DNA from 2 places in the Variovorax sp. DAIF25 genome. Region 1 is predicted to be linked to the other one. Evidence: predicted binding sites of a transcription regulator. Region 1 holds the regulator's gene; the other holds the start of a gene.
The links. Region 1 encodes HrcA, which represses chaperone genes, less so after heat shock. Its sites were predicted from a motif close to TTAGCACTCNNNNNNNNNGAGTGCTAA; they were not measured.

Region 1 (14,169 bases):
GCATGAACTCGAACGGCAGGTCGGCCAGCGCGACCTCGTCGCTCTGCGCGACGGCGGTGCCGGCGCGGGCGTTGTCCATGTAAAGGCGCGGCTCGCGAAAACGCACCTGGCGCACGATGCGATGCGCGAAGCTGAGCTTGCTGTGGGCACCGGCGCCGATGCCGAGGTAGTCGCCGAACTGCCAGTAGTTGAGGTTGTGCGCGCAGGTGTGACCGGGCCGCGCATAGGCCGAGACCTCGTAGCGCGACATGCCGATGGCCCCGGTGCGCTCGGTGATGCGGTCGAGCATCGCGTAGGCGATGTCGTCCTCGGGCAGCTGCGGCGGGAACTTGGCGAACCAGGTGTTCGGCTCGATGGTGAGGTGATAGACCGACAGGTGCGGCGGCGCGAGCGCGAGCGCCTGCGTGAGGTCGGCGTCGAGCTGCTCGAGCGACTGGCCCGGCAGCGCGTACATGAGGTCGAGGTTGAAGGTGTCGAACGAGGCGGCGGCCTCCTCGGCGGCGGCGATCGCCTGGGCGCGATCGTGCACGCGGCCCAGCGCCTTCAGGTGCTCGTCGTTGAAGCTCTGCACGCCCAGCGACAGCCGGGTGACGCCGGCCGAGCGGTAGGCGCGGAAGCGGTCGCGCTCGAAGGTGCCGGGGTTGGCCTCGAGCGTGATCTCGCAGTCGGGCGTGAGCTTCAAGCGCGCGCGCACGTCGCCCAGCAGGCGGTCGATGGCCTGGGGCGAGAACAGGCTCGGGGTGCCGCCGCCGATGAAGATGGCTTGCACGCCACGGCCCCAGATCAACGGCAGCGCGGCGTCGAGGTCGGCAATGAGCGCGTCGATGTACGCGGACTCGGGCATGCCGTCGGCCTCGGCGGTGCTCGTGGCGCGCCACTCGTGGGAATTGAAGTCGCAGTACGGGCACTTGCGCAGGCACCACGGCAGGTGGATGTACAGCGTGAGCGGCGGCAGCGCCGTCAGCTGCAGCGGGCCGGGGCGCATCCAGTGCAGCACGTCGTTGGCATGCGGCGCGCCGACCGGCGCCGCGGGCTGGATGGGAACGACGGACGAGGGACCGGTCACAGCCATCGCTCGCGCATCAGCGCCAGCATGGCGCGCGCGGCCTGACCGCGGTGGCTGTGAGCGTTCTTCACCTCGGGCGTGAGCTGGGCGAAGGTCTTGCCGAAGGCAGGCAGGTACATCACGGGATCGAAGCCGAAGCCGTTGTCGCCGACCGGCGCCGGCGCGATCTCGCCGGCCACGCGGCCCACCGCGATCAGCGGCTCGGGGTCGTCGTGGCGGCGCAGCGCGACCAGGGTGCTGACGAGCGCGGCGCGGCGGTTGGCCTGTCCGGCCAGTTGATCGAGCAGGGCCTTCACGTTGTTGGCATCGCCCTTGGGGTAGCCGAACTGGGTGGCGTAGTAGGCGGTGTCGACGCCCGGCAGGCCGCCGAAGGCATCGACGCACAGGCCGGCGTCGTCGGCGATGGCGGGCAGGCCGGTGGCGGCGCTGGCGTGGCGCGCCTTGGTCAGGGCGTTCTCGACGAAGGTGCGGAACGGCTCCTCGGCTTCGCCCACGCCGAGCTCCGACTGCCGCACGAGCGTGACGTCGAGTTCGGCGAAGAGCTGCTGCAGTTCGGCCAGTTTGCCGGCGTTGTTGGAAGCCAGGACGAGTTTCATACGTGGAAAGGAATAACTGCGGCGGCCTTCTGCGGGCCGCGGTTCATGGCTGCTACTTCGACTGCAGGGCCTGCTGCTGCAGGACGACGAGTTCGCCGATGCCCTTTTCGGCCAGGCCCAGCAGCAGGTTCATCTCTTCGCGCGTGAAGGCCACGCCCTCGGCGGTGCCCTGCACTTCGACGAAGTGGCCGGCGCCGGTCATGACGACGTTCATGTCGGTGTCGCAGGCGGAGTCCTCGGTGTACTCGAGGTCGAGCAGCGGCGTGCCGCCGACGATGCCCACCGAGATGGCGGCGACATGGCCCTTGATCGGCGAAGCGGACAGCGTGCCGGCGGCGATCAGCTTGTTGACGGCATCCTGCGCGGCGACGAAGGCGCCGGTGATGGCGGCGGTGCGGGTGCCGCCGTCGGCCTGCAGCACGTCGCAGTCGAGGTGGATGGTGCGTTCGCCGAGCGCGGCGAGGTCGAACACGGCGCGCATCGAGCGGCCGATGAGGCGCTGGATTTCCTGCGTGCGGCCGGTCTGCTTGCCCTTGGCGGCCTCGCGGCTGCTGCGGGTGTGGGTGGCGCGCGGCAGCATGCCGTATTCGGCCGTGACCCAGCCTTCGCCGCTGCCCTTCTTGTGCGGCGGCACCTTCTCCTCGACCGAGGCGGTGCACAGCACACGGGTCTGGCCGAACTCGATCAGCACCGAGCCCTCGGCGTGGATGGTGAAGCCGCGCGTGATGCGCACGGGGCGCAACTGGTCGGCGGCGCGGCCGCCGCTACGGGTGAAAGCTGTCATGGTCTGATGAAGAAAAAGGAAGGGAAAAACACGGGCGCGCCCTCGAACGGGAAGGCGCGGAACGATTCAGGTCTTGCGGGCCGCCGAACGCCGGATGGCTTCGTTGATCTCGGCGATGGAACGCTCGATGGCGTCCTCGTCGAGGTCCTCGATCTCGTCGTCGGCGAGCATGCCGGCCTGGATGGTCGAGGCGAACACGCCATCGCTGATGCTGTCGGTGGAGATGCCGGGCTCCTCGCCGGGCGCGTCGGGCATTTCCCACTCGAGCGCGATCAGCGTCACGTTGTCGCTGTGCGAACCGCCCTTGCGCAGCGCCATCTCGGCGAGGTCGGGCGCGGCATCGGACACGGGCTTGCCGGACGACAGGGTGTGCACGATCAGCGCATCGTCGAGCACGCCCCAGACGCCGTCGGAGCACAGCATGATGCGGTCGCCGCGCTGCAGCGCGAGCGGGGCCGACACGTCGAACAGCGGCGTGGTGGGCGAGCCCAGGCAGGTGAGCAGCAGGTTGCGGTTGGCGGGCGAGGACTCGGACACGCCGCGGTGGCGCGGGCGCTCGGCATGCGAATGGTCGAGCGTGCGCACCAGCAGCCGGCCGTCGCGCACGACGTACAGGCGCGAGTCGCCGCAATGCATCCAGGTGGCCATGCCGGCCTGCAGCACGGCCGCGACGACGGTGGTGCGCGGCGTGTCGAGCATGGCCTTGCTGCTGGCGTAGCGCATGATCTGCTGGTGCGCGGCCATCGCCGATTCGGCGAGGAAGGCCTTGGGGTCCTTCACCATCGGGCGCGCCTCGCGCTGGTAGAGCGCGGCCACGGTCTGCAGCGCGATCTGCGCGGCCACCTCGCCCTCGGGATGGCCGCCCATGCCGTCGGCCAGCACGAACAGGCCCGATTCGCGCGTGTAGCAGTAGCCCATGCGGTCTTCGTTCTTGAGACGGCCGCCCTTGCGGCTGACCTGGAAGACGGAGAACTTCATGGCCGCGCCTCCAGGCGGGCAAGGATCGAGGAGGCGATGCGCTGCGTCGTCATGCCGGACGGGTCGTCGGTGCCGCCGCGCGGGGCGCGCTCTTCTTGTCGAAGGAGCGGATGTTGTCGATCGAGAGGCGGACCTTCTCGCCCACCGTGAGCTTGGTGTAGCGGCGCTCGCCCTCGCGGCTGAGCTCCTTCTGCAGCGCGAACACGGACTGCGGGCGCGAGAGCGGATCGAGCGACATGCACCACTCGACCACCTCGATGAGGTTGTCGGAATAGACGCCGCGCAGGCGCGACAGCGAGAGGCTCAGGCGGTCCTTCTCGATGCGGCGCGGCGCGTCGTTGGGCGGGTAGCCCTGCATGCAGGCGTAGATGCAGGCGCCGATCGCGTAGATGTCGGTCCAGGGGCCCATCGAGGAATCGCGGCGGTACATCTCGGGCGCGGCGAAGCCGGGCGTGTACATCGGGCGGATGAAGATGCCTTCCTTGCTGAGCACTTCGCGCGCGGCGCCGAAGTCGATCAGCACGGCCCGGTCGTCGTCGGTGACGAAGATGTTGGCGGGCTTGATGTCGAGGTGCAGCATCTTGTACTGGTGCACGATGCGCAGGCCGCGCAGGATCTCGTCGAACAGCGAGCGGATGGTCGATTCGCGGAACACCTTCTGCCGCTTGAGGTCGCGCGCGGTGACCACGAAGTCCTGCAGGGTCGCGCCCTCCAGGTAGTTCATGACCATGTAGACGGTCTCGTTCTCGCGGAAGAAGTTGAGCACGCTGACCACCGAGGCATGCGAGATCTGCGCGAGCGAGCGGCCTTCCTCGAAGAAGCTCTTGAGGCCGAGGCGGTACAGCGAGAGCTTCTCGGCCGGCACCTGCGGGGCGAGTTCGCCGGGGCCGCGGGTGGCGAGCGAAGAAGGGAGATACTCCTTGACCGCGACCTGCTGGCCGCTGGGGTCGATGGCCAGGTACACCACCCCGAAACCGCCCGCCGACAACCTGCGAACGATGCGGTAGCCACCGATGATCGTATCGGGCAGCAGAGGTGACGGCTTGACCTTTGACATAATCCGGGAGTTTCGCCCGAAGGCGATGGTGCGGCAAGCGAACGCCGTGCCGGTGCCTCGGTGAATGCAAGCAGAACCACAGAGAGGCGCAATGCCAGTTTACAGCATGACCGGCTATGCCAGCGGCCAGAACGGCCCCTCGGGCAGCCACGCCGAAACCGACGCGCGGCCCTTGGCCGCGGGCCGGCTCGGGGTCGAAATCCGCTCGGTCAACAGCCGCTTTCTCGACCTCACCTTCAAGCTCCCCGAAGAGCTGCGCCAGCACGAGACCGCCCTGCGCGAACTGCTGACCGGCCGCCTCAAGCGCGGCAAGGTCGAACTGCGCGCGGCCATCGAAACCAATGCCCAGGGCGGCGTGGCGGAGCCTTCCGTCAAGCTGCTGCAACGGCTCAACGGCGTGCAGGACGGCATCAAGGCCTGGCTGCCCGGCGCGCGCGAACTCAGCGTGGCCGACGTGCTGCGGCTGGCCGGCAGCGACAGCGCGCCGCGCGGCGACTGGGGCGCCGACCTGCTCGAGGTGGGCGCCAAGGCGCTCGAGGCGCTGGTGTCGGCCCGCCAGCGCGAAGGCGCGCGGCTGGCCAAGATGCTCGAGGCGCACCTGGGACAGCTGCGCGAACTGGTCGCGCAGGCCGGACCGCTGGTGCCGCAACTGGTCGAACAGCAGCGCACCCGTTTCCTCGAGCGCTGGCAGGAGGCCATGGGCCTGGGCGCCAACGGCGGCGGCACGCTGCCCGAGGCGGCGCAGGACCGTGCGCTGACCGAGGCGACCGCGTTCGCGATCCGCATCGACGTGGCCGAGGAGCTGACGCGGCTGAACTCGCACCTCGACGAGATCGAGCGACTGCTCAAGAAGGGCGGCGAGATCGGCAAGCGGCTCGACTTCCTGATCCAGGAGCTGCATCGCGAGGCCAACACGCTGGGCTCCAAGTCGGCGGCGCTGGAACTCACGCGCATCGGCGTGGACATGAAGGTGCTGATCGAGCAGATGCGCGAGCAGGTCCAGAACATCGAGTGAGCGAGCGAGTGAAGGAAAGCATGGACTATCCCGGCAACATCTTCGTGGTTGCGGCACCGAGCGGGGCCGGCAAGTCGAGCCTCGTGAAGGCCCTGATGGAGCTCGACTCGGCGGTGCAGCCCTCCGTGTCGCACACGACCCGCTCGCCGCGCGGGCAGGAAAAGCACGGGCGCGAATACTTCTTCGCCTCGACCTCGGAGTTCGACGCCATGGTGGCTTCGGACGCCTTCGTCGAATGGGCCCACGTGCACGGGCAGCGCTACGGCACCTCCAAGAAGGCGATCGAGGAACGCATCGCCCAGGGTGCCGACGTGATCCTCGAGATCGACTTCCAGGGTGCCCTGCAGATCCGCAAGGCCTTCGCGAACGCGGTGATGATCTTCATCCTGCCGCCGAGCTGGGAAGAGCTGCGCTCGCGGCTGGAACGCCGGGGCGAGGACAGCGCCGCGGTCATCGAACTGCGGCTGCAGAACGCCGCCGAAGAGATGGCGCAGGCCGGGAAATTCGATTTCGTTATAATCAACGAGTTATTTGAGCGCGCACTGTTCGATCTCAAGGCGATCGTCCACGCTCAGCGGCTCCGGTATTCCGCGCAGCGACGCGCGCGTGCCGACACTTTCGCCGCCTTGAACATCCCCTGATTCCACGCTCACCGACCGAAAGATTCCATCATGGCCCGCATCACCGTCGAAGACTGCCTGCAGCAGATCCCCAACCGCTTCCAGCTCGTGCTCGCCGCGACCTACCGCGCGCGCATGCTGAGCCAGGGCCATGCCCCGAAGATCGAAAGCAAGAACAAGCCGGCCGTGACCGCGCTGCGCGAGATCGCCGAAGGCAAGATCGGCCTGGAAATGCTCAAGAAGGTTCCCGGCTGATCGCTGACGCAGGCTTGCAACGGAAAAGCACCGCGACGCGGTGCTTTTTTTACGCCTGATCACGTCCACACAGCGGTCACGCTAAAGTGATAGCCATGAGCGCGGTCGCAAAATCTCAGTCCCATGCCCCTGCGGGCACGCCGAAGCCGAGCCCGGCGGCGCTGAATGCGGCCGCCGCCAGCTTCGCGGCCCTGACGGCGCGGCTCGACTACCTGAGCCCCGAAGACACCGAACTGGTCCGCCGCGCCTACCGTTTCGCCGACGAGGCCCACCTGGGCCAGCTGCGCAACAGCGGCGAGCCCTACATCACCCACCCGATCGCCGTGGCGGCGCAATGCGCCGAATGGAAGCTCGACGCGCAGGCCCTGATGGCCGCCCTGCTGCACGACGCCATCGAGGACTGCGGCGTCACCAAGCCCGAGCTGATCGAGCGCTTCGGCGCGCCGGTGGCCGAACTGGTCGACGGCCTCACCAAGCTCGACAAGCTGCAGTTCAACACGCGCGAAGAGAACCAGGCCGAGTCCTTCCGCAAGATGCTGCTGGCGATGGCGCGCGACGTGCGCGTCATCCTGGTCAAGCTGGCCGACCGCACCCACAACATGCGCACGCTGGCCGACGCGCCGCGCGAGAAATGGGCCCGGATCTCGCGCGAAACGCTCGACATCTATGCGCCCATCGCGCACCGGCTCGGCCTCAACCAGACGTACCGCGAGTTACAGGAACTGTCGTTCCGGCACCTCAAACCATGGCGCTATGCCACGCTGGCCAAGGCCGTGGCCAAGGCGCGGGGCCGCCGGCGCGACCTGATCCAGAAGGTGCAGCGCGAGGTCGAGACCGCCTTCGCCGCCGCCAACATGACGCTGCGGATCGCGGGGCGCGAGAAGACGCTCTATTCGATCTACCGCAAGATGGAGGAAAAGCACCTGAGCTTCGCCCAGGTGACCGACATCTACGGCTTCCGGCTGATCGTGCCGAACGTGATCGCCTGCTACACCGGCCTGGGCATCCTGCACCAGATGTACAAGCCGCTGCCGGGCAAGTTCAAGGACCACATCGCGATCGCCAAGCTCAACGGCTACCAGTCGCTGCATACCACGCTGGTGGGCCCGGCGGGCGTCAGCGTCGAGTTCCAGCTGCGCACCGACGCCATGCACGTGGTGGCCGAATCGGGCGTGGCGGCGCACTGGCTCTACAAGGCCGCCGACCCGAGCACGGCCAGCAACGACCGCCTGGGCACCAAGTGGCTGCAGTCGCTGCTCGACATCCAGGACGAGACGCGTGACGCCGCGGAGTTCTGGGACCACGTCAAGGTCGACCTGTTCCCCGACGCCGTCTACGTCTTCACGCCCAAGAGCCAGATCATGGCGCTGCCGCGCGGCGCGACCGTGGTCGATTTCGCCTACGCGATCCACAGCAACATCGGCGACCACACCTCGGCCGCGCGCATCAACGGCGACCAGGTGCCGCTGCGCACCGAGCTCAAGAACGGCGACGTGGTCGAGGTGATCACCGCGCCTGTGTCCACGCCCAACCCGGCCTGGCTCGGCTTCGTGCGGACCGGCCGTGCGCGCTCGAAGATCCGCCACTACCTCAAGACCCTGGCCCACGCCGAATCCGAAGGCCTGGGCGAGAAGCTGCTGGCGCAGGCCCTGCGCGCAGAAGGCCTGAGCAAGCTGCCCGAGGACGATGCGGAGCACCAGCCGCTGTGGGAAAAGCTGCTGCGCTTCACCGGCAACCGCACGCGCGCCGAGCTGCTGACCGACATCGGCCTGGGCAAGCGCATCGCGAGCATCGTGGCCAAGCGGCTGATGGCGCTCATGGCCGAGCTCGGCGAACGCCCCGACGCGCTGCTGCTGAGCAGGGAGCGCTTCATCTCGCACGAAACCATCTCGCAGGGCGCCGTCACGCTCGACGGCAGCGAGAACTCCTCGGTGCGCTTCGCGCTGTGCTGCCGCCCGATCCCGGGCGACCCGATCGTGGGTTACCTCGGCCACGGCGAAGGCCTGGTGGTGCACACCGAGGCCTGCGGCGTGGGCCAGCGCCTGCGCCACAAGGACAGCGAACGCTTCTTCGCGGTCGAGTGGGCCGACGAACCGACGCGCGCCTTCGAGACCGGCGTGATCATCACCGTGCGCAATGACAAGGGCGTGCTGGCGCGCGTGGCCGCGACGCTGGCCGATGCCGAAGCCGACATCACCCACGTCGAGATGGCCGACGAGACGCCGCAGGATTCGACCGATCTGCGCTTCGTGATCGCGGTGCGCGACCGCTCGCATCTGGACGCGGTGCTGCGCTCGGTGCGCCGGACCACCTCGGTGCTGTCCGCGGCGCGCACCGTTCCCGCGTCCTGAGTCCGCGCCGCGGCTGCGGCGCAGCCTCTATGCGGCGCCCGGCCCCGGCGCCGGGTAGACGACCGACAGCAGCTCGACCTCGTGCGTGCCGCCCGGCGTGACGAGCTTGACCACGTCGCCCTCCCGCGCCTTCAGCAGCGCCCGCGCGATCGGCGAGATCCAGCTGACCTGCGACTGCGCGCTGTCGGCCTCGTCGATGCCGAGGATCGTCACGCTGCGCTCGTCGCCGTTCTCGTCCGCGTAGCGCACCGTGGCGCCGAAGAAGACCTGGTCGCTGCCGTGATGCACCGAGGGATCGGTCACCTCGGCGATCTCGAGGCGCTTGGTGAGGAAGCGGATGCGGCGGTCGATCTCGCGCAGCCGCTTCTTGCCGTAGAGGTAGTCGCCGTTCTCCGAGCGATCGCCATTCTTGGCGGCCCAGTGCACGGCCTCGACCACCTTGGGCCGCTCCTCGTCCATCAGCTGCAGCAGCTCGGTGCGCAGCCGCGCATAGCCGGCGGGGGTGATGTAGTTCTTGCCGCCCGCGGGCAGCGGCGGCATCGCGCCGTCCGCACCGTCGTCGTCCGCGTCGGAATCCGTTTCCTTGGTGAATGCCTTGTTCAAGCGACGCCTCCGGAGATCGAAAGAGAAGCGTGGCGTCCGCCGCGCGGACGAGCCTCGTACCAAAAAGAAAAGGGTCAACTCGTTTCCGAGTTGACCCTTGAAGAGTGGTGCGGCTGGCAGGAATTGAACCCACGACCCCTTGGTTCGTAGCCAAGTACTCTATCCAACTGAGCTACAGCCGCACAGCTTGCTATCATAGCATGTATTTTTGAGGCCCTTTCGATCCGTCGAAACAAATCTCAAAAATACGGGTGGTAGGCCGTGATGGGCTTGAACCATCGACCAACGGATTATGAGTCCGCTGCTCTAACCAACTGAGCTAACGGCCCACGTGGGCTCGATTCTATTCGCGCCGAAAAGGCGCCCTGCTACTTGCGGTGGCTCAGCGCGTTGCTGACCAGCTTGGAAGTGATGTCGACGATCTGGATCATGCGCTCGTAGGGCATGCGCGTCGGGCCGATCACGCCCAGCGTGCCCACGACCTGGCCGTCTACCTCGTAGTTGGCGCTGACGATGGACAGTTCCTCGACCGGCACCACCTGGCTCTCGCCGCCGATGAAGATGCGCACGCCCTCGGCCTTGCTCGACACGTCGAGCAGCCGCATCAGCTGCGCCTTCTGCTCGAACAGCTCGAAGGCGCGGCGCAGTTGCCCCATGTCGCTCGAGAAGTCGCTGACCGCGAGCAGGTTGCGCTCGCCCGAGATCACGACGTCGTCTTCCTGCGATTCGCTCAGCACGTCAGAACTGACCTTCACGGCCGCCTGCATCAGCGCCGCGATCTCGCCGCGCAGCGTGTCGACCTCGGACTGCAGCCGGTCGCGCACCTGCTCGATCGTCAGGCCCGCGTAGTGGGCGTTGATGTAGTTCGCGGCCTCGACCAGCTGCGACTGCGAGTAGTCGGCCTCCGGAAAGATCACGCGGTTCTGCACGTCGCCTTCGGGCGAGACGATGATCACCAGCAGCCGGCGGTCCGACAGGCGCAGGAACTCGATCTGCTTGAACACCGACGAACGCCGTGGCGCCATCACCACGCCGACGAACTGCGAGAGGTTCGACAGCAGGTGCGCCGCGTTGGCGATCACGCGCTGCGGCTGGTCGGGCGCGAGGCTCGGCGCGGCCAGGTGCTCGCGCTGCGCGGTGAGCATGGTGTCGACGAAAAGCCTGTAGCCGCGCGCCGTGGGCACGCGGCCGGCCGAGGTGTGCGGACTGGCGATCAGTCCGAGCGACTCGAGGTCCGACATCACGTTGCGGATGGTCGCGGGCGAGAGGTCCAGGCCCGAGGAACGCGAGAGCGTTCGCGAGCCGACAGGCTGGCCTTCGGCGATGTAGCGCTCGACGAGCGTCTTGAGCAGCAACTTGGCGCGGTCGTCCAGCATTGCAAGATTTTAGTGTTGTAATTTGTAGCCATGACCTCTCCCTTTCGTCACGTCGCGCTGATCGGCAAATACCAGGCTTCCGGAGCCCGGTGCGGCGAGCGCGACAGCGTGATGGAAGGCATCGCGAGTTTTCTCGAATCCCGGGGCTGCAAGGTCTACGTCGAACAGCCGCGCGGCGACGACGAACCGGCCCAGGCCCTGCCCACCGGCGACCGCTACGAGGCCCTCACGGTCGAGCAGATCGGCCAGCAGTGCGACCTCGGCCTGGTGGTCGGCGGCGACGGCACCATGCTCGGCATCGGCCGGCAGCTCGCGGCCTTCGGCATCCCGCTGATCGGCATCAACCGGGGCCGGCTCGGCTTCATCACCGACATCCCGCTCGACAACTTCCAGGCCACGCTGATCCCGATGCTGGCCGGCGAATACGAGGAAGACCACCGCAGCCTGATGCACGCGCAGGTGATGCGCGACGGCGCCGTGGTGTTCGATGCGCTCGCGATGAACGACGTGGTGGTCAACCGCGGCGCGACCTCGGGCATGGTCGAGCTGCGGGTGTCGGTGGGCAAGCATTTCGTGGCCAACCAGCGCGCCGACGGCCTGATCATCGCGTCGCCCACGGGTTCGACGGCCTATGCGCTGTCGGCCGGCGGGCCGCTGCTGCATCCGGCGGTGCCGGGCTGGGTGCTGGTGCCGATCGCGCCGCACACGCTGTCGAACCGCCCGGTGCTGCTGCCCGATGCCGACGAGATCGTGATCGAGCTCGTGGGCGGGCGCGATGCCAGCGCGAATTTCGACATGCAATCGCTGGCCTCGCTCGCGATCGGCGACCGCGTGGTGGTGCGCCGCTCCGATTTCCGGGTGCGCTTCCTGCACCCGCGCGGCTGGAGCTATTTCGACACCCTGCGCAAGAAACTGCATTGGAACGAAGGAGGTTCCTGAGATGGCGCTCAGACGCATCGCACTGCGCGATTTCGTGATCGTGCGATCCCTGGAGATCGACCTGTCCGACGGCTTCACGGTGCTGACCGGCGAAACCGGCGCGGGCAAATCCATCCTGATCGACGCGCTGCAGCTCGCGCTCGGCAATCGCGCCGATGCGGGCGCGGTGCGCGAAGGCGCCGAGCGGCTCGACGTGAGCGCGGAGTTCGACAACGACCCGGCCTTCGTGGCCTGGCTCGACGAAGGCGGCTTCGAGGCGGGCGATGCCCTGCTGCTGCGCCGCACCGTCGACCTGCAGGGCCGCAGCCGCGGCTGGATCAACGGCAGCCCCGCCACCGCGACGCAGCTGCGCGACATCGGCGACCGGCTGCTCGACATCCATGGCCAGCACGCCTGGCAGAGCCTCACGCGGCCCGACGCGGTGCGCGGCCTGCTCGATGCCTACGCCGGCGTGCGCACCGATGCGCTCGACGCCGCCTGGCAGGGCTGGCGCCAGGCGCTGTCCGCGCTCGAGCGTGCGCGCGGCACGCAGGATTCGCTGCAGCGCGAGCGCGAACGGCTGCAGTGGCAGATCTCGGAGGTCGCGAAGCTCGCGCCCGGCGCCGACGAATGGGAAGAACTGTCGGGAAGCCACACGCGCATCTCGAACGCGCAGGCGCTGATCGACGCCGCCCAGGGCGCCAGCCACGCGCTCGAGGACGAGGACAACGGCGCGCTGGCCGCGCTCTCGCGCGCGGTCACGCTGCTGCAGAACTGCGAACACATCGAGCCCGAGTTTCGCGCGCTCGGCGAGGTGCTGTCCTCCAGCATCGCGCAGGCCGCCGATGCCGCGCACTCGCTGCACGGCTACCTGCGCGACGCCGACACCGACCCGCAGCGTCTGGCCGAACTCGACGAACGCATGAGCCTGTGGATGTCGCTGGCGCGCCGCTACAAGCGCCCGCCGGTCGAGCTGCCGGCGCTGCTGGCCGGCTGGCAGGCCGAGCTGCAGGCCCTCGACGCACAAAGCGACCTCGAAGGCCTGGAACGCGCCGAGCAGACGGCGCAACAGGCTTACCTGAAGGAGGCCCGCGCGCTCGGCAAGCTGCGCAAGCAGGCCGCGCCCAAGCTGGCCCAGGCGGTCACGCAGGCGATGCAGGGCCTGGGCATGCAGGGCGGCCGCTTCGAGGTCGATCTGCAGCCGCTGGCCCAGCCGGGCAAGGCCGGTCTCGAGGAGATCGCCTTCCTGGTCGCCGGCCACACCGGCAGCACGCCGCGGCCGATCGGCAAGGTGGCCTCGGGCGGCGAACTCTCGCGCATCGCGCTCGCGATCGCGGTCACCACCAGCCAGCTCGGCGCCGCCCAGACACTGATCTTCGACGAGGTCGATTCGGGCGTCGGCGGCGCGGTCGCCGAGACCGTGGGCCGGCTCATGAAGCAGCTGGGCCGCGACCGCCAGGTGCTCGCGGTCACCCACCTGCCCCAGGTGGCGGCCTGCGCCGACCACCACCTCGTGGTCGCCAAGCGGCAGACCGCGGGAACCACCGGCAAGGATGGTCCGCGCACCGAGAGCGGCGTGTCGCTGCTCGACGACGACAGCCGCGCGAACGAGATCGCCCGCATGCTGGGCGGCGAGAAGGTCTCGCAGACCTCGCTCGCCCACGCGCGCGAGATGCTGGGCCACAAGACACCGGCGGCCACCTCATGAAGGCGGCGCGCCAAGACCACGGGGCTGCGCGATGAGCCTCGACCTGGTGCTCATCACCGGCATGTCGGGCTCCGGCAAGTCGGTCGCGCTGCATGCGCTCGAGGACGCGGGCTACTACTGCGTCGACAACCTGCCGCCCGAGCTGCTCACGCCCTTCATCGCGCTGCAGCACGCGCAGAACGCGCAGCGCGTGGCGATCGCGATGGACGTGCGCAGCGGCGTCTCGCTGCCGATCGTTCCGCAGCAGCTCGAGGCGCTGCGCAACGACGGCGTGTCGCTGCGCTCGCTGTTCCTCGACGCGACCACCGACGCGCTGCTGCGCCGCTATTCGGAAACCCGGCGCCGCCATCCGCTGTCGAGCCAGGAAGGCCGCACCGACGTGCCCGACCAGCAGCGCGTGCTGGTGCAGGCCATCGAGCTCGAGCGCGAGCTGCTGGCCGACCTGCGCGAAGGCGCCGACGTGATCGACACCAGCCTGATCCGGCCGGCGCAGCTGCAGAGCTACGTCAAGTCGCTGATCTCGGCGCCGCAGAGCCGCCTGACGCTGGTCTTCGAGTCCTTCGCATTCAAGCGCGGCGTGCCGCTCGATGCCGATTTCGTGTTCGACGTGCGCATGCTGCCCAACCCGCACTACGTGCCCACGCTGCGGCCGCTGACCGGCCGCGACGCGCCAGTGGCCGACTGGCTGCGCGAGCACGACGACGTGGCGCGCATGTACGAGGACATCGAGCAGTTCCTCACGCGCTGGCTCGATGCGCTCGCGCGCGACCACCGCAGCTACGTGACGGTGGCGATCGGCTGCACCGGCGGGCAGCACCGCTCGGTGTTCCTGGTCGAGCAGC
Region 2 (14,169 bases), 2.7 Mb from region 1:
CAGGCGCTGCTGCCCAAGTTCGACGCCGGCCAGCTCGTCATCAAGATTCCCGCCACGCGCCAGGGCCTGGTGGCCGGCGCGCGGCTGATCGCGCAGGGCGTGCCCGTGACCTGGACCGCCGTCTACGCGCCCGAGCAGGCGCACTTCGCGGCGCAATTGGGCGCGGCCTATGCGGCGCCGTACCTCGGGCGGCTCGAGGATGCCGGCCAGGACGGGCTCGCGCTGATCGCGCGCATGCAGTCGCTGGTCGCGCGGCGGCCCGCGGCGGGCACGCGGCTGCTGGTGGCGAGCATCCGCTCGCGCGAGGCCTACCTGTCGCTGCTCGCGCTGGGCGTCGGCGCCATCACGATCCCGCCGCGCCTGTTCGCCGAACTGCTCGACCATCCCGCCACCTTGGCTGCCGAACGCGGCTTCCTGGACGACGCCGGCGCCCTGAACTGACCGAAGAAAATCCTGTCCTCACCATGCGCATTGCACTCACGGGCGAAGCCCTGATCGATTTCACCGCCAGCGAGGCCGGCGCGCTGGCCTTCCTCGGCCACGAGGGCGGCTCGCCGCTCAACACGGCCGTGGCCTGCGCGCGGCTGGGCCAGCACACCGGCTTCTTCACGCAGCTGTCGACCGACCTGTTCGGCGAGCGGCTGATGGCCTTCCTCGAACGCAACGGCGTCGACACCGGCTTCATCCTGCGCAGCAGCGCGCCCTCGACCCTGGCCTTCGTCGAGCGCACGCCGCAGACCAACCGCTATGCCTTCTACACGCACGGCAGTGCCGACGCGACCTGGGCACCCGAGCCGCTGCCGCAGCTGCCGGCCGACTGCCGCTTCCTGCACTTCGGCTCGATCTCGCTGCTGCAGGAGCCGGCCGCGACGCGCATCGCCGACCTGGTGAGCGCCAGCGCGGGCCGCTGCGTGATCGTGTTCGATCCCAATGTGCGGCCCAGCCTGATCCCCGACCTCGCGGCCTATCGCCTGCGTGTCGCCAACTGGTTCGCGATGGCCGACCTGGTGAAGCTCAGCGACGAGGATGCCGCGCTGCTGGCGCCGGACCGCCCGGTCGATGCGCTGGCGGCCGAGATCCTGGCCGCGGGCGCGCGCGCCGTCATCGTCACGCGCGGCGGCGAGGGCGCCACGCTCTGGCGCGCGGGCAAGGCGCCGCTGTCGGTGGCCGCGCCGCGCGTGCAGGTGGTCGACACCATCGGCGCCGGCGACACCTTCACGGCCGGCCTGTCGGTCGCGCTGCTCGAGCAGGGCGTGGAGCACCGCGACCAGCTCGCGGCGCTCGGCGACGACGGCTGGCGCGCGGTGATGCGCTTCGCCGCCACCGCCGCGGCCCTGAACTGCACCCGCGAGGGTGCCGATCCACCGGTGCTGGCGGCCGTGCAGGCGGCGCTGGCGCAGGGAGACAATCGCTAGTCGTTCTGGCAGCGGGCGCGGCCCGCGAGCGAGCATGCAGCCATGACCACCACCACCCGCAAGCGTTCGATTCCCCGCCAGCGCCAGCCCGAGCTGGAGCGCGACTTCGCGCGCTCGCCCTCGTTGGGCTACGAGGCGCCCGAGGAGACCGGCCTGGTGCGATGCCTGGCGCACGGTTTCCCGAGCCCGCTGGTGCGCTGGCACTTCCACGAGGACTACGAGCTGCACCTGATCACCGAGACCTCGGGCAAGGCCTTCATCGGCGACTGGATCGGGCCGTTCCAGCCCGGCCACCTGGTGCTGTGCGGCCCGCGGCTGCCGCACAACTGGATCTCGCTCGACGTGCCCGAGGGCGGCGCCGCCGGGCGCGACCGCGTGATCCAGTTCCGCCACGAGCCGATCGAACAGGCCGCGGCCCAGATTCCCGAACTGCGCGAGGTCATGCAGCTGCTCGAGCGCGCGCGCCACGGCATCGAGTTCTTCGGCCTCTCGCAGCAGGCGCAGCAGCACTGGGACGACATCAAGGCCGCGCGCGGCGTGCGCCGGCTCGGGCTGTTCCTGGGCTTCCTGGCCGACCTCGCGCAGTGCACCGACTACCGGCTGCTGTCGAGCGTGCAGATGCAGGGCGCGCAGGGCGCCGACGGCGATGCGCAGGTCGACCAGATCAACGGCATCGTCAACCGCATCACCAACAACATGACCGAGCAGCTCTCGATGGCCGACCTGGCCGCCGAACTCGGCATGAGCGAGAGCCGCTTCAGCCGCTTCTTCCGGCGTTCCACCGGCAACAGCTTCACCGACTTCGTCAACCGCGTGCGCATCAACAGCGCCTGCCACCTGCTGATGCAGACCGACCACTACGTGACCGACATCTGCTACCAGGTCGGCTTCAACAACGTGGCGAACTTCAACCGGCGCTTTCTCGAGATCAAGGGCATGACGCCCAGCGAGTTCAGGCGCCAGGCCGACACCCGCTTCGGCAACGGCATGGCCTGAACGCCGCCTTTCATCCAAACCCACCGGGAGCTTCTCTTGTATCTGGGACTCGACCTCGGCACGTCCGAGCTCAAGGCGCTGCTGCTCGCCGACGATCACCGCATCGTCGGCGTGGCGCGCGCATCGCTGACCGTGGACCGGCCGCATCCGCTGTGGTCCGAACAATCGCCCGCGCAATGGTGGCAGGCGCTCGAGCAGGTGATGGCGCAACTGCGCGCCGACCAGCCAGCCGCGCTCGCGCAGGTGCGCGCCATCGGGCTGTCGGGCCAGATGCACGGCGCCACCTTGCTCGACGCGGCCGGCGAGGTGCTGCGTCCGGCCATCCTCTGGAACGACGGCCGCAGCGGCGCGCAGTGCGAGGCGCTGACGCGCGCGGTGCCGCGCCTGGGCGAGATCGCGGGCAACCTCGCGATGCCGGGCTTCACCGCGCCCAAGCTGCTGTGGGTGCGCGAGCACGAGCCCGAGCTCTTCGCGCGCGTGGCGCGCGTGCTGCTGCCCAAGGACTGGCTGCGCTTCATGCTCAGCGGCGAGGCGGTCGGCGAGATGTCCGATGCGGCCGGCACGCTGTGGCTCGACGTCGGTGCGCGCGACTGGTCCGACGAGCTGCTCGCGGCCACCGGCCTCACGCGTGCGCAGATGCCGCGGCTGGTGGAAGGCAGCGAGGTCTCGGCCACGCTGAAGCCCGCGCTCGCCGAACGCTGGGGCCTGGGCGCGGAGGTGAAGATCGCCGGCGGCGCGGGCGACAACGCCGCCAGCGCGGTCGGCATGGGCATCGTGGAGCCGGGGCAGGGCTTCGTCTCGCTCGGCACCTCGGGTGTGATCTTCGTGGCCTCGAGCCGCTTCGAACCGAATCCCGCGCAGGCGGTGCATGCCTTCTGCCATGCGTTGCCGGGCCGCTGGCACCAGATGTCGGTGATGCTCTCGGCCGCGAGCGCCGTGAGCTGGGCCTCGCGGCACCTGGGCTTCGGCGACGAGGCCACGCTGCTGGCGGCGGCCGCGCGGCTCGACGACGCGGCGCGTGCGCGCGCGCCTATCTTCCTGCCCTACCTGTCGGGCGAGCGATCGCCGCACAACAACGCGAACGCGCAGGGCGTGCTGTTCGGGCTCACGCAGGCGCATGGCGCCGACGACATCGCCTATGCGTTGGTCGAGGGCGTGAGCTTCGGCCTGCGCGACGGGCTCGACACGCTGGCGCGGCCCGCGGGCGCGCTGGCGCTGGTGGGGGGCGGTGCGCGCAGCAGCTGGTGGGCGCAGCTGCTGGCCGACATCCTCGAAGTGCCGCTGACGCTGGCCGAGGGTGGCGAGGCCGGCGGCGCGCTGGGCGCCGCGCGGCTGGCCTGGCTGGCCGATGGTGGTGCCATCGCCGCGGTGTGCACCGCGCCCGCGGTGCGGCAGCGCTTCGATCCGAAGGCCGAGGCCGCGGCGGGGCACCGCGCGCGGCATGCGCGCTTTCGCAAGCTCTATCCGCTGCTGCGCGCGTCGTTCGAGGCCTGAGCGCCTGGTCTTTTCCCTCTCCCTCTGGGAGAGGGTCAGGGTGAGGGCACCGGGCCTCACCATGGCCCTGACGGTATCCGTCGCCCAGAGCCCTCACCCCGGCCCTCTCCCAGAGGGAGAGGGAGCCGGAGCGTTCAGTGCGCCGCGACGATCGCGATGCCCTTGATCTGCCCCGCGGCCTTGGTCGAGGCCGGCGCCGGATAGCGCTGCGGCCGCAGCCGGTGCAGCAGCTCGGCTTCGCGCGCACGCGCCAGCGCGAGGTTGCCGATCTTCACGTGGCCGTAGCCGCGAATCGTCATCGGCAGCGCGGCGATGTCGGCCAGCAGCTTCTGGTCGGCGGCCGCCATGTCCTGCGCCAGTTCGTCGAGCCGGGCCTCGAAGTGGGCGATCAGCTCGCGTTCCAGCCGCCGCTCCTGCGTACGGCCGAAGGGATCGAAGGGCGTGTGGCGCAGCGCCTTGCCGTGCGCGAGCACGCGCATCGCCGGCAGCATCCAGGCGCCGAAGCGGATCTTGCGCGGGGCCTGGCCATTCTTCGGCGGTGCGAGGAAGGGCGGGGCCATGTGGAACTCGAGCTTGATCTTCTCGCCCTCGAACTGCTCCATCAGGCTGCGCTGGAAGCTGCCGTCGGTGTACAGGCGCGCGACCTCGTACTCGTCCTTGTAGCTCATGAGCTTGAGCAGGCTGCGCGCCGCGTTGCGCGTGAAGGGCAGCGAGGCATCGCCGCCGAGCGCCGATTCGCGCTGCTGCAGCGCGCGGATGCGGGTCTCGAAGCGTCGCGCCCAGGCGGCGTTCTGGTAGCCCGAGAGATGCGCCACGCCGCGCGCGACGATGGCCTCGAGGTCGTTGCCGTCGGCCGCGTTCGCGAGGTCCATCGCCGACGCGGGCTGCAGCGTGTCGCCCAGGCGCTTGAGCCCTTCGGGATCGGCCGCGGCCATGCGACCCAGCGCGAAGGCCAGGCGATTGGCGGCGACCGCCACGCCGTTGAGCTCGATGGCGCGCATCAGCGCCTCGAAGCCCAGCGGCACCAGGCCAAGCTGCCACGCATAGCCCACGGCGAGGATGTTGGCGGCCAGCGTGTCGCCGATGAACTCCTCGGCCAGCGCCTGCGCGTCGAAGGTCTTCACCTGTTCCTCGCCTGCCGCGAACTGCAGCTTCTCGAGCAGCAGGTCGATGTGCAGCTCGGCGTCGGGATTGCGCAGCGACTCGGCGACCGGGATCTCGTGCAGGTTCGCGAGGATGCGCGTGCGGCCGTGGCGCACCGCCTGCAGCGCCTCGGGCGAGGCACCGACGACGAGGTCGCAGGCCAGCACGGCATCGGCCTGCTGGGTGTCGATGCGGGCCTGGTTCAGGCGCTCCGGATGGCTCGCCATGCGCACGAAGCTCAGCACCGAGCCGCCCTTCTGCGCGAAGCCCATGAAGTCGAGCACGCTCGCGGCCTTGCCCTCGAGGTGCGCGGCCATCGCGACCAGCGCGCCCACGGTCACCACGCCGGTGCCGCCGACGCCGGTGACCAGCAGGTCGTAGGGCGCGTTGTCCCAGTCGTGGCCCGGGGGCTGCGGCAGCGCGGCGGCGCGTGCCAGCACGGCGTCCTTCTCGCGCTGCAGCGCGCCGGCCTTGCGGCGCAGCGAGGCACCGGTGACGCCCACGAAGCTCGGGCAGAAGCCCTGGGCGCACGAATAGTCCTTGTTGCAGTGGGTCTGGTCGATCTGGCGCTTGCGGCCCAGCGGCGTCTCGTGCGGCACCACGGCCACGCAGTTGCTCTGCACCGTGCAGTCGCCGCAGCCTTCGCACACCGCCTGGTTGATGAACAGGCGCTTGGGCGGATCGGCCAGTTCGCCCTTCTTGCGCCGGCGGCGCTTCTCGGCGGCGCAGGTCTGCTCGTAGATCAACACGGTGACGCCCGCGACCTCGCGCAGTTCGCGCTGCACCGTGTCGAGCAGGCTGCGGTCGTGGAAGCCGGTGCCGGCCGGGAAGCGGTCCTTCTGGCCGTCGTACTTGCGGATGTCGTCGCTGACCACCACCACGCGCATCACGCCTTCCGATTCGACCTGGCGCGCGATCGCGTCGACGGTGATCACGCCGTCCACCGGCTGGCCGCCGGTCATCGCGACCGCGTCGTTGAACAGGATCTTGTAGGTCATGGTGGCCTTGGCCGCCACCGCCTGGCGGATCGCCAGGTAGCCCGAGTGGTAGTAGGTGCCGTCGCCGAGGTTCTGGAACACGTGCGGCACGCGCGTGAACTTGGAATGCGAGATCCAGTCCACGCCCTCGCCGCCCATCTGCACCAGGCCCGCGGTGCCGCGCTCCATCCAGCTGGCCATGAAGTGGCAGCCGATGCCGGCGCGCGCGGTCGAGCCCTCGGGCACCTTGGTGCTGGTGTTGTGCGGGCAGCCGGCGCAGAAGTAGGGCAGGCGCTTGACCGCATCGCTGGCGTTGGCCAGCAGGTCGGGCGGCGTGAAGTCGCGCACGCGCTCGGTCGGGCGGCCGATGCCGTCGGCGCCGCCGACGTGGCGCTCGAGCCATTCGGCCACGCGCTCGATCAGCCGCGAGGGCCGCAGTTCGCCGAGTGCCGAGATGAAGGGGCGGCCGTCGCGGTCGTGCTTGCCGACCAGCGCCGGGCGTGCGTCGGCCGGCGCGTTGTAGAACATGTCGCGCAGCTGGCTTTCGACGAAGGCGCCTTTCTCCTCGATCACCAGCACCTCGGCCAGGCCCGCGGTGAAGGCGCGCATGCGCGTCTGCTCGAGCGGGAAGCTCAGGCCCACCTTGTAGATGCGCACGCCGGCCGCGGCCAGGCGCTCGGTCGAGATCTCGAGCCGGCGCAGCACTTCCATCAGGTCGTAGTGGGCCTTGCCGCAGGTCACGATGCCGACCCGGGCGTCGGGGCTCTCGACCGCCACGCGGTCGATGCTGTTGACGCGCGCGAACGCGGCCACCGCCTCGTGCTTGTCGGCCAGCCGCGACTCGATGCGCAGCGAGGGCAGGTCGGGCCAGCGGTAGTGCAGGCCGTCGGCCGGCGCGCGGTGGCCGGTGGCCTCGCGCACGCCGTCGGCATCGAGCCAGGCGGCGCTGCGCGCGAGGATCAGGTCGAGGTCGACCGTGCTCGAGCTCTCGACCACCTCCGACAGCGCCGGCATGCCGACCCAGGTGCCCGAGTAGCGCGAGAGCGCATAGCCGTAGAGCCCGAACTCCACCAGCTCGGCCACGTTGGCCGGCTGCACCACCGGCATGCCCCAGGCCGCGAAGGCCTGGTCGGACTGGTGCGGCATCGACGAGGACACGCAGCCGTGGTCGTCGCCCGCCACCACCAGCACGCCGCCGTTGGGCGAGGCGCCGTAGGCATTGCCGTGCTTGATCGCGTCGCCCGCGCGGTCCACGCCCGGGCCCTTGCCGTACCACATGCCGAACACGGCCTCGACCTCGCGCTCGGGGTCGGACTCCACGCGCTGGGTGCCGAGCACCTGGGTGGCGGCCAGTTCCTCGTTGATGGCGGGCACGAAGCGCACGCCTTCCTGCTCGAAGCGGCTGCCGGCCTTCCAGATCGCCTGGTCGACCATGCCGAGCGGCGAGCCGCGGTAGCCGCTGACGAAGCCGCGGCTGTCGAGGCCGCGCGCGGCATCGCGCTGGCGCTGCATGCACAAGAGGCGCACCAGCGCCTGCGTGCCGGTGAGGAAGACCACGCCCGAGCTCGCCCAGAGGTTGTCGGCGAGCTGGTAGCCCGGACGGGCGAGGGTGGTCGTGGCGGCGGTTTCGGCGGCGCGGGTGGGGGCTGCGGCCGAAGAGAGGTCATTCGAATTCATTGCGAGATTGTTGTTCTCGCTCAGGAGGAATATTCTCTTGAATCACTACAGGGTGACCCTGGAATCAGGAATATCCATCTCGAAAATCGCCATGAACGACGAATTCATCCCTCTCGACCATCATTCGCTGCGCATCCTCGACGAACTGCAGCGCGACGCGCGCCAGACCGTGCAGCAGATCGCCGACGCGGTGGGGCTGTCGCCCACGCCGTGCTGGCGCCGCATCAAGGACATGGAGGCCAGCGGCGTGATCCGCGGCTACACGGTGATCGTCGACCGAGAGAAGGTGGGGCTCAACCTCGCGGCCGTGACGGAGGTGAACCTCGACCGCCACAGCGAGGCCAAGGTGCGCGACTTCGAGCGTGCCGTGGCCGCGAGTCCGCAGGTGGTGCGCTGCGCCTCGGCCACCGGGCCGGCCGACTACATCCTCACGGTGCTGGTGCCCGACATCAAGCACTACGAGCAGTTCCTGCACACCACGCTGTTCGAGCAGGCCGGCGTGACGCACGTGCGCTCGGCGATCGTGCTGCGCGAGGTCAAGGCCGACGCGCCGCTGCCGATCGACATGGCGTCGACCGCGGCGGGGCCGCGGCGCAGGGCGCGCGGCTGAAGCGGCGCGCCCAAAGAAAAAGGCCGGGGCGAACCCCGGCCTTCCGTCGTGTCTGAACGACCCGCCCGTCGAACGCCGAAGCGCTCGCCGGGCGAGAGGCAATTACATGCCCATGCCGCCCATGCCACCCATGCCGCCCATGTCGGGCATGCCGCCGCCGGCAGGAGCGTCGTCCTTCGGAGCGTCAGCCACCATGGCTTCGGTCGTCAGCAGCAGCGAGGCCACCGAAGCGGCGTTCTGCAGCGCGGTGCGGGTCACCTTGGTCGGGTCCAGGATGCCCAGCTCGAGCATGTCGCCGTACGAGTCGTTGGCGGCATTGAAGCCGTAGTTGCCCTTGCCGGCCAGCACCGCGTTCACCACCACCGAGGCTTCGCCGCCGGCGTTGTTCACGATTTCGCGCAGGGGGGCTTCGATGGCCTTCAGGACCAGCTTGATGCCGGCGTCCTGGTCGGCGTTGTCGCCCTTCACGCGGTCGCCCACGGCTTGCTTGGCGCGCAGCAGGGCCACGCCACCACCGGCAACCACGCCTTCTTCCACTGCAGCGCGGGTGGCGTGCAGGGCGTCTTCGACGCGAGCCTTCTTTTCCTTCATTTCGACTTCGGTGGCAGCGCCGACCTTGATCACTGCAACGCCGCCGGCCAGCTTGGCCACGCGCTCTTGCAGCTTTTCACGGTCGTAGTCGCTGGTCGCTTCCTCGATCTGCACGCGCACTTGCTTCACGCGGGCTTCGATGTCGGCAGCAGCGCCCGAACCGTCGATGATGATGGTGTTTTCCTTGCCCACTTCGATGCGCTTGGCTTGACCCAGGTCGGCCAGCGTCACCTTCTCGAGGGTCAGGCCGACTTCTTCGGCGATGACCTTGCCGCCCGTCAGGATGGCGATGTCTTCGAGCATGGCCTTGCGGCGGTCGCCGAAGCCAGGCGCCTTGACGGCCACGACCTTCAGGATGCCGCGGATCGTGTTCACGACCAGCGTCGCCAGGGCTTCGCCCTCGACTTCTTCGGCAATGATCAGCAGCGGACGACCGGCCTTGGCGACTTGTTCCAGCGTGGGGAGCAGGTCACGGATGTTGCTGATCTTCTTGTCGAACAGCAGCACGAAGGGGTTGTCGAGCAGCGCCGATTGCTTCTCGGGGTTGTTGATGAAGTAGGGCGACAGGTAGCCGCGGTCGAATTGCATGCCTTCGACGACGTCCAGTTCGCTGTCCAGCGACTTGCCGTCTTCGACGGTGATCACGCCTTCCTTGCCGACCTTGTCCATCGCGTCGGCGATGAGCTTGCCGATGGTTTCGTCGCTGTTGGCCGAGATCGAGCCGACTTGAGCGATTTCCTTCGACGTGGTGGTGGGCTTCGAAGCCTTCTTCAGCTCTTCGACCAGGGCCGTCACGGCCTTGTCGATGCCGCGCTTCAGGTCCATCGGGTTGATGCCGGCGGCCACGTACTTGAAGCCTTCGCGAACGATGGCTTGCGCCAGCACGGTCGCGGTGGTGGTGCCGTCACCGGCGTTGTCCGAAGTCTTGGAAGCCACTTCCTTCACGAGCTGGGCGCCCATGTTCTGCAGCTTGTCCTTGAGTTCGATTTCCTTGGCGACCGACACACCGTCCTTGGTCACGGTGGGGGCGCCGAACGAGCGCTCGAGCACCACGTTGCGGCCCTTGGGGCCCAGGGTCACTTTGACCGCGTTGGCCAGGATGTTCACACCCTCGACCATGCGTGCGCGGGCTTCTCCGCCGAAGACGACGTCTTTTGCTGCCATGTTTGTTTACTCCGAATGGGATGGGTGGATTACTTCTCGACGACCGCGAACAGGTCGTCTTCCTTCATGACGAGCAGCTCGTCGCCATCGACCTTGACGGTCTGGCCGCTGTACTTGCCGAACAGGACGCGGTCGCCGACCTTCACGGTCAGGGCCGACAGGTCGCCCTTGTCATTGCGCTTGCCCGGGCCCACGGCCAGGACTTCACCCTGATCGGGCTTCTCGGCGGCGGCGTCGGGGATGACGATGCCCGAGGCAGTCTTGGTTTCGCTGTCGATACGCTTGACGATCACGCGATCGGCCAAAGGACGAAGTTTCATTGCATCTCCTGGATAAGAAACTGGGTGGTGGTTTTTTGGGCGCCCATCCTGCAGGACCGGTTGCCCGTCGACTGGAGGCGAGGCTTGTTAGCACTCAACCACAGCGAGTGCTAATCATAAGGGCAATCGCCGGGGTTTCAAGCGCCGGGACGGGTTGCGCGGGAAGTCGGTTGCCACGATTCAATATTTCAACGATGATTGAAATATGGAAGAAGAAGCCGTCATCCGTTCTCTCATGGCCCTCGCGCAGAGCGTGCGCCTGCGTGTGTTTCGCGCCCTGGTCGTGGCCGGCCCGCAGGGCATGACGCCCGGCGCGCTGACCGAAACGCTGGGCGTTCCGGCCACGGGCCTGTCGTTCCATCTCAAGGAACTGGGCCGCGCGGGCCTGGTGTCGCAGGAGCGGCAGGGGCGCCACCTGATCTACCGCGCCTCGTTCGACCAGATGAACGGGCTGCTGGCCTATCTGAGCGAGAACTGCTGCCAGGGGCAGCCCTGCGAAGTCGATGCGCAAGGCGCGTCCTGCGGCTGCTGACGGTCGGCGCCGCATCGTTTCCTCGCCCCATGCTCACCGCCGTTCTCATCTTCCTCGCGACCCTGGTGCTCGTCATCTGGCAGCCGCGCGGCCTCGGCATCGGATGGAGCGCCGCGCTGGGCGCGCTGGTGGCCCTGGCCCTCGGCGTGGTGCATCTGCCCGACGTCGTGCGGGTCTGGCAGATCGTCTGGAATGCCACCGGGACCTTCATCGCCGTGATCGTCATCAGCCTGCTGCTCGACGAGGCCGGCTTCTTCGAATGGGCCGCGCTGCACGTCGCGCGCTGGGGCGGCGGCAGCGGCGGCCGGCTGTTCGTCTTCATCGTGCTGCTCGGCGCGGCCGTCTCGGCGCTGTTCGCCAACGACGGCGCCGCGCTGATCCTCACGCCGATCGTGATGGCCATGCTGGTGGCGCTGGGCTTCACGCCGGCCACCACCCTGGCCTTCGTGATGGCAGCCGGCTTCATCGCCGACACCGCGAGCCTGCCGCTGATCGTCTCGAACCTCGTCAACATCGTCTCGGCCGACTTCTTCGGGATCGGCTTCAACGCCTATGCGGCGGTGATGGTGCCGGTCAATCTCGCCGCGGTGGTCGCCAGCCTGCTGGCCTTGCTGCTTTATTTCCGTCGCGACATTCCCGCGCGCTACGACGCCAGCCGCTTGAAGCGCCCGGCCGATGCCATCCGCGACCCGGCCACCTTTCGCGCGGGCTGGGTCGTGCTGGCGCTGCTGCTCGTCGGTTTCTTCGGCCTGGAGCCGCTCGGCGTGCCGGTCAGCGCCGTGGCGGCCGTTGGCGCGCTGCTGCTGCTGGCCGTGGCGGCCCGCGGCGAGGTCATCGCCACGCGCAAGGTGCTGCGCGGCGCGCCCTGGCAGATCGTCGTGTTCTCGCTGGGCATGTACCTGGTGGTCTACGGCCTGCGCAATGCCGGCCTGACCGAGCAGATCTCGACGCTGCTCGACGTGTTCGCGCAAGGCGGCATCTGGGGCGCGGCCCTGGGCACGGGCTTCCTGGCGGCCGCGCTGTCTTCCGTGATGAACAACATGCCGACGGTGCTGATCGGCGCGCTCTCCATCGATGCCTCGGGCGCCACCGGCGTGGTGAAGGAGGCGATGGTCTACGCCAACGTCATCGGCTGCGACCTGGGCCCGAAGATCACGCCGATCGGCAGCCTGGCCACCCTGCTGTGGCTGCATGTGCTCGCGAAGAAGGGCACCACCATCGGCTGGGGCTACTACTTCAAGGTGGGCGTCGTCATGACGGTGCCCGTGCTCGCCCTGACCCTCGCCGCGCTCGCACTGCGCCTGAGCTTCGGCTGATCTGCTTTCTCACCAGCGACATCCCTCCCTTCCATGAGCGACATCACGATCTATCACAACCCCGACTGCGGCACCTCGCGCAACGTGCTCGCGCTGATCCGCAACAGCGGCGAGGAGCCGACCGTCATCGAGTACCTCAAGCATCCGCCGGACCGCGCAACGCTCGAGCAACTGGTCGCCGACATGGGCATCGGCGTGCGCGACCTGCTGCGCCAGAAAGGCACGCCCCACGACGAGCTCGGGCTGGCCGATGCGAAGTGGACCGATGCGGAACTGATCGGCTTCATGCTCGCGCACCCGATCCTCATCAACCGCCCGATCGTCGTCACGCCGTTGGGCACGCGCCTGTGCCGGCCATCGGAGGCCGTGCTCGACCTGCTGCCGCACGCCCAGCGCGGCGCGTTCTCGAAGGAAGACGGCGAGCCCGTCATCGATGCGAAAGGCCAGCGTGTCGCCAAGCCCTGACCTGTTGAACCTGGATGCGGAGGCCTTCCGGCTGCCGGACCCACGGCACCTGTGGCCCGCCGAGCGCTCGACGCATGCGCCGCGCATCCTGCTGCTCTACGGCTCGGTCCGCGAGCGTTCGTACAGCCGCCTGCTGACCGAAGAGGCCGAGCGGCTGCTGTGCGCGCTGGGCGCGCAGACCCGCGTCTTCGATCCGCGCGGCCTGCCGCTGCCCGACAGCGAACCCGAGGACCATCCGAAGGTGCAGGAGCTGCGTGCGCTCGCGCAGTGGTCCGAAGGCATGGTCTGGTGCTCGCCGGAACGCCATGGCGCGATGACCGGCATCATGAAGGCGCAGCTCGACTGGATCCCGTTGTCGGTCGGCTCCGTACGGCCGACCCAGGGCAAGACGCTGGCCGTGATGGAGGTCTCGGGCGGCTCGCAGTCCTTCAATGCGGTGAACCAGCTGCGCGTGCTCGGACGCTGGATGCGCATGATCACCATCCCGAACCAGTCCTCGGTCGCCAAGGCCTACCTCGAGTTCGACGAAGCCGGGCGCATGAAGCCCTCGCCGTACTACGAACGCGTGGTCGACGTCATGGAGGAGCTGGTCAAGTTCACGCTGCTGACGCGCGATTGCGCCGGCCATCTGGTCGATCGCTACAGCGAGCGGCGCGAGAGTGCCGAGGCCCTGTCGCGGCGCGTGAACCTGCGAAGCATCTAGCGCCGTGCCTTGCCGGGCGCGGTCCAGCCCGACGGCAGGGCCGGCGCGCCCGCGACCAGCGCATCCCAGAGATGGCGCGACGCGTTCGTGTGATGGCGCGTGCGCGAACGCACGAGGCAGGCCTTGCGCTGCAGTTCGACGCAGTCGATCGGCACCGCGTCGTGCACCGCCAGGCTCGATGCGGCCGCGGCGTTGAGGATCGCGACCATGCCGCTCTCGCGCGCGGCGGCCACCAGGTCTTCGAGTGCATCCGATTCGAGCCGGACCTGCGGCTTGAGGCCCTGCGAGGCAAAGGCCGCGTCGAGCTCGCGGCGCATCATGTATTCGCTCGGCAGCAGCGCGAGCCTGCAGGGCGCGAGCTGCGCCAGCGTGAGCCGCCGCGCGCGCCGCGGCAGGGCGCCGACGGCGACGGCCCGCTCGACGAAGCACTGCGCGATCTCGAGGTCGACATGGGGATGCGGATCGAAGCTCACCGCGAACTCGAAGTCGCCGCGCAGCACGCCTTCCTCGAGCGCGTGCGCGGTGCGCCGCCGCAGCGCCACGGACAGCGCGGGCCAGCGCGCCTGTGCCGCGCGCATCACCGGCACCACCCAGCAGGCGCCGTAGGACTGCACGAGTCCCACGCGCACCAGGCCCGAGATGGTGTCGGCCCGCTCGGGCACCTCGCGCAAGGCCGACTGCAGTTCGAGCAGGCTGCCCGCGATGCGGCGTTCGAGTTCGTGCCCCGACAGCGTGGGGACCGCGCGGCCGCCGGTGCGGTCGAAGA

Region 2: R0232_RS07450 (co-chaperone GroES) is a predicted target of HrcA. The motif match lies at 10,475-10,501, and genes of this name have one in related genera.

The regions. Positions count from the first base shown of each region.
Region 1 covers NZ_CP136636.1:6,300,502-6,314,670, forward strand. The annotation lists gene hemW (radical SAM family heme chaperone HemW) at 1-1,072, opposite strand, end outside; gene rdgB (RdgB/HAM1 family non-canonical purine NTP pyrophosphatase) at 1,063-1,662, opposite strand; gene rph (ribonuclease PH) at 1,715-2,446, opposite strand; gene R0232_RS29180 (PP2C family protein-serine/threonine phosphatase) at 2,513-3,424, opposite strand; gene R0232_RS29185 (serine/threonine protein kinase) at 3,474-4,481, opposite strand; gene R0232_RS29190 (YicC/YloC family endoribonuclease) at 4,573-5,496, shown strand; gene gmk (guanylate kinase) at 5,517-6,137, shown strand; gene rpoZ (DNA-directed RNA polymerase subunit omega) at 6,168-6,371, shown strand; gene R0232_RS29205 (RelA/SpoT family protein) at 6,467-8,722, shown strand; gene greB (transcription elongation factor GreB) at 8,750-9,325, opposite strand; tRNA gene R0232_RS29215 (tRNA-Arg) at 9,431-9,507, opposite strand; tRNA gene R0232_RS29220 (tRNA-Ile) at 9,578-9,654, opposite strand; gene hrcA (heat-inducible transcriptional repressor HrcA) at 9,694-10,701, opposite strand; gene R0232_RS29230 (NAD kinase) at 10,732-11,640, shown strand; gene recN (DNA repair protein RecN) at 11,642-13,327, shown strand; gene rapZ (RNase adapter RapZ) at 13,359-14,169, shown strand, end outside.
Region 2 covers NZ_CP136636.1:1,614,263-1,628,431, forward strand. The annotation lists gene R0232_RS07415 (transaldolase family protein) at 1-441, shown strand, start outside; gene R0232_RS07420 (carbohydrate kinase family protein) at 465-1,415, shown strand; gene R0232_RS07425 (AraC family transcriptional regulator) at 1,458-2,411, shown strand; gene xylB (xylulokinase) at 2,448-3,905, shown strand; gene R0232_RS07435 (indolepyruvate ferredoxin oxidoreductase family protein) at 4,040-7,702, opposite strand; gene R0232_RS07440 (Lrp/AsnC family transcriptional regulator) at 7,794-8,312, shown strand; gene groL (chaperonin GroEL) at 8,415-10,067, opposite strand; gene R0232_RS07450 (co-chaperone GroES) at 10,097-10,387, opposite strand; gene R0232_RS07455 (ArsR/SmtB family transcription factor) at 10,593-10,919, shown strand; gene R0232_RS07460 (arsenic transporter) at 10,949-12,235, shown strand; gene arsC (arsenate reductase (glutaredoxin)) at 12,269-12,700, shown strand; gene arsH (arsenical resistance protein ArsH) at 12,669-13,403, shown strand; gene R0232_RS07475 (LysR family transcriptional regulator) at 13,400-14,169, opposite strand, start outside.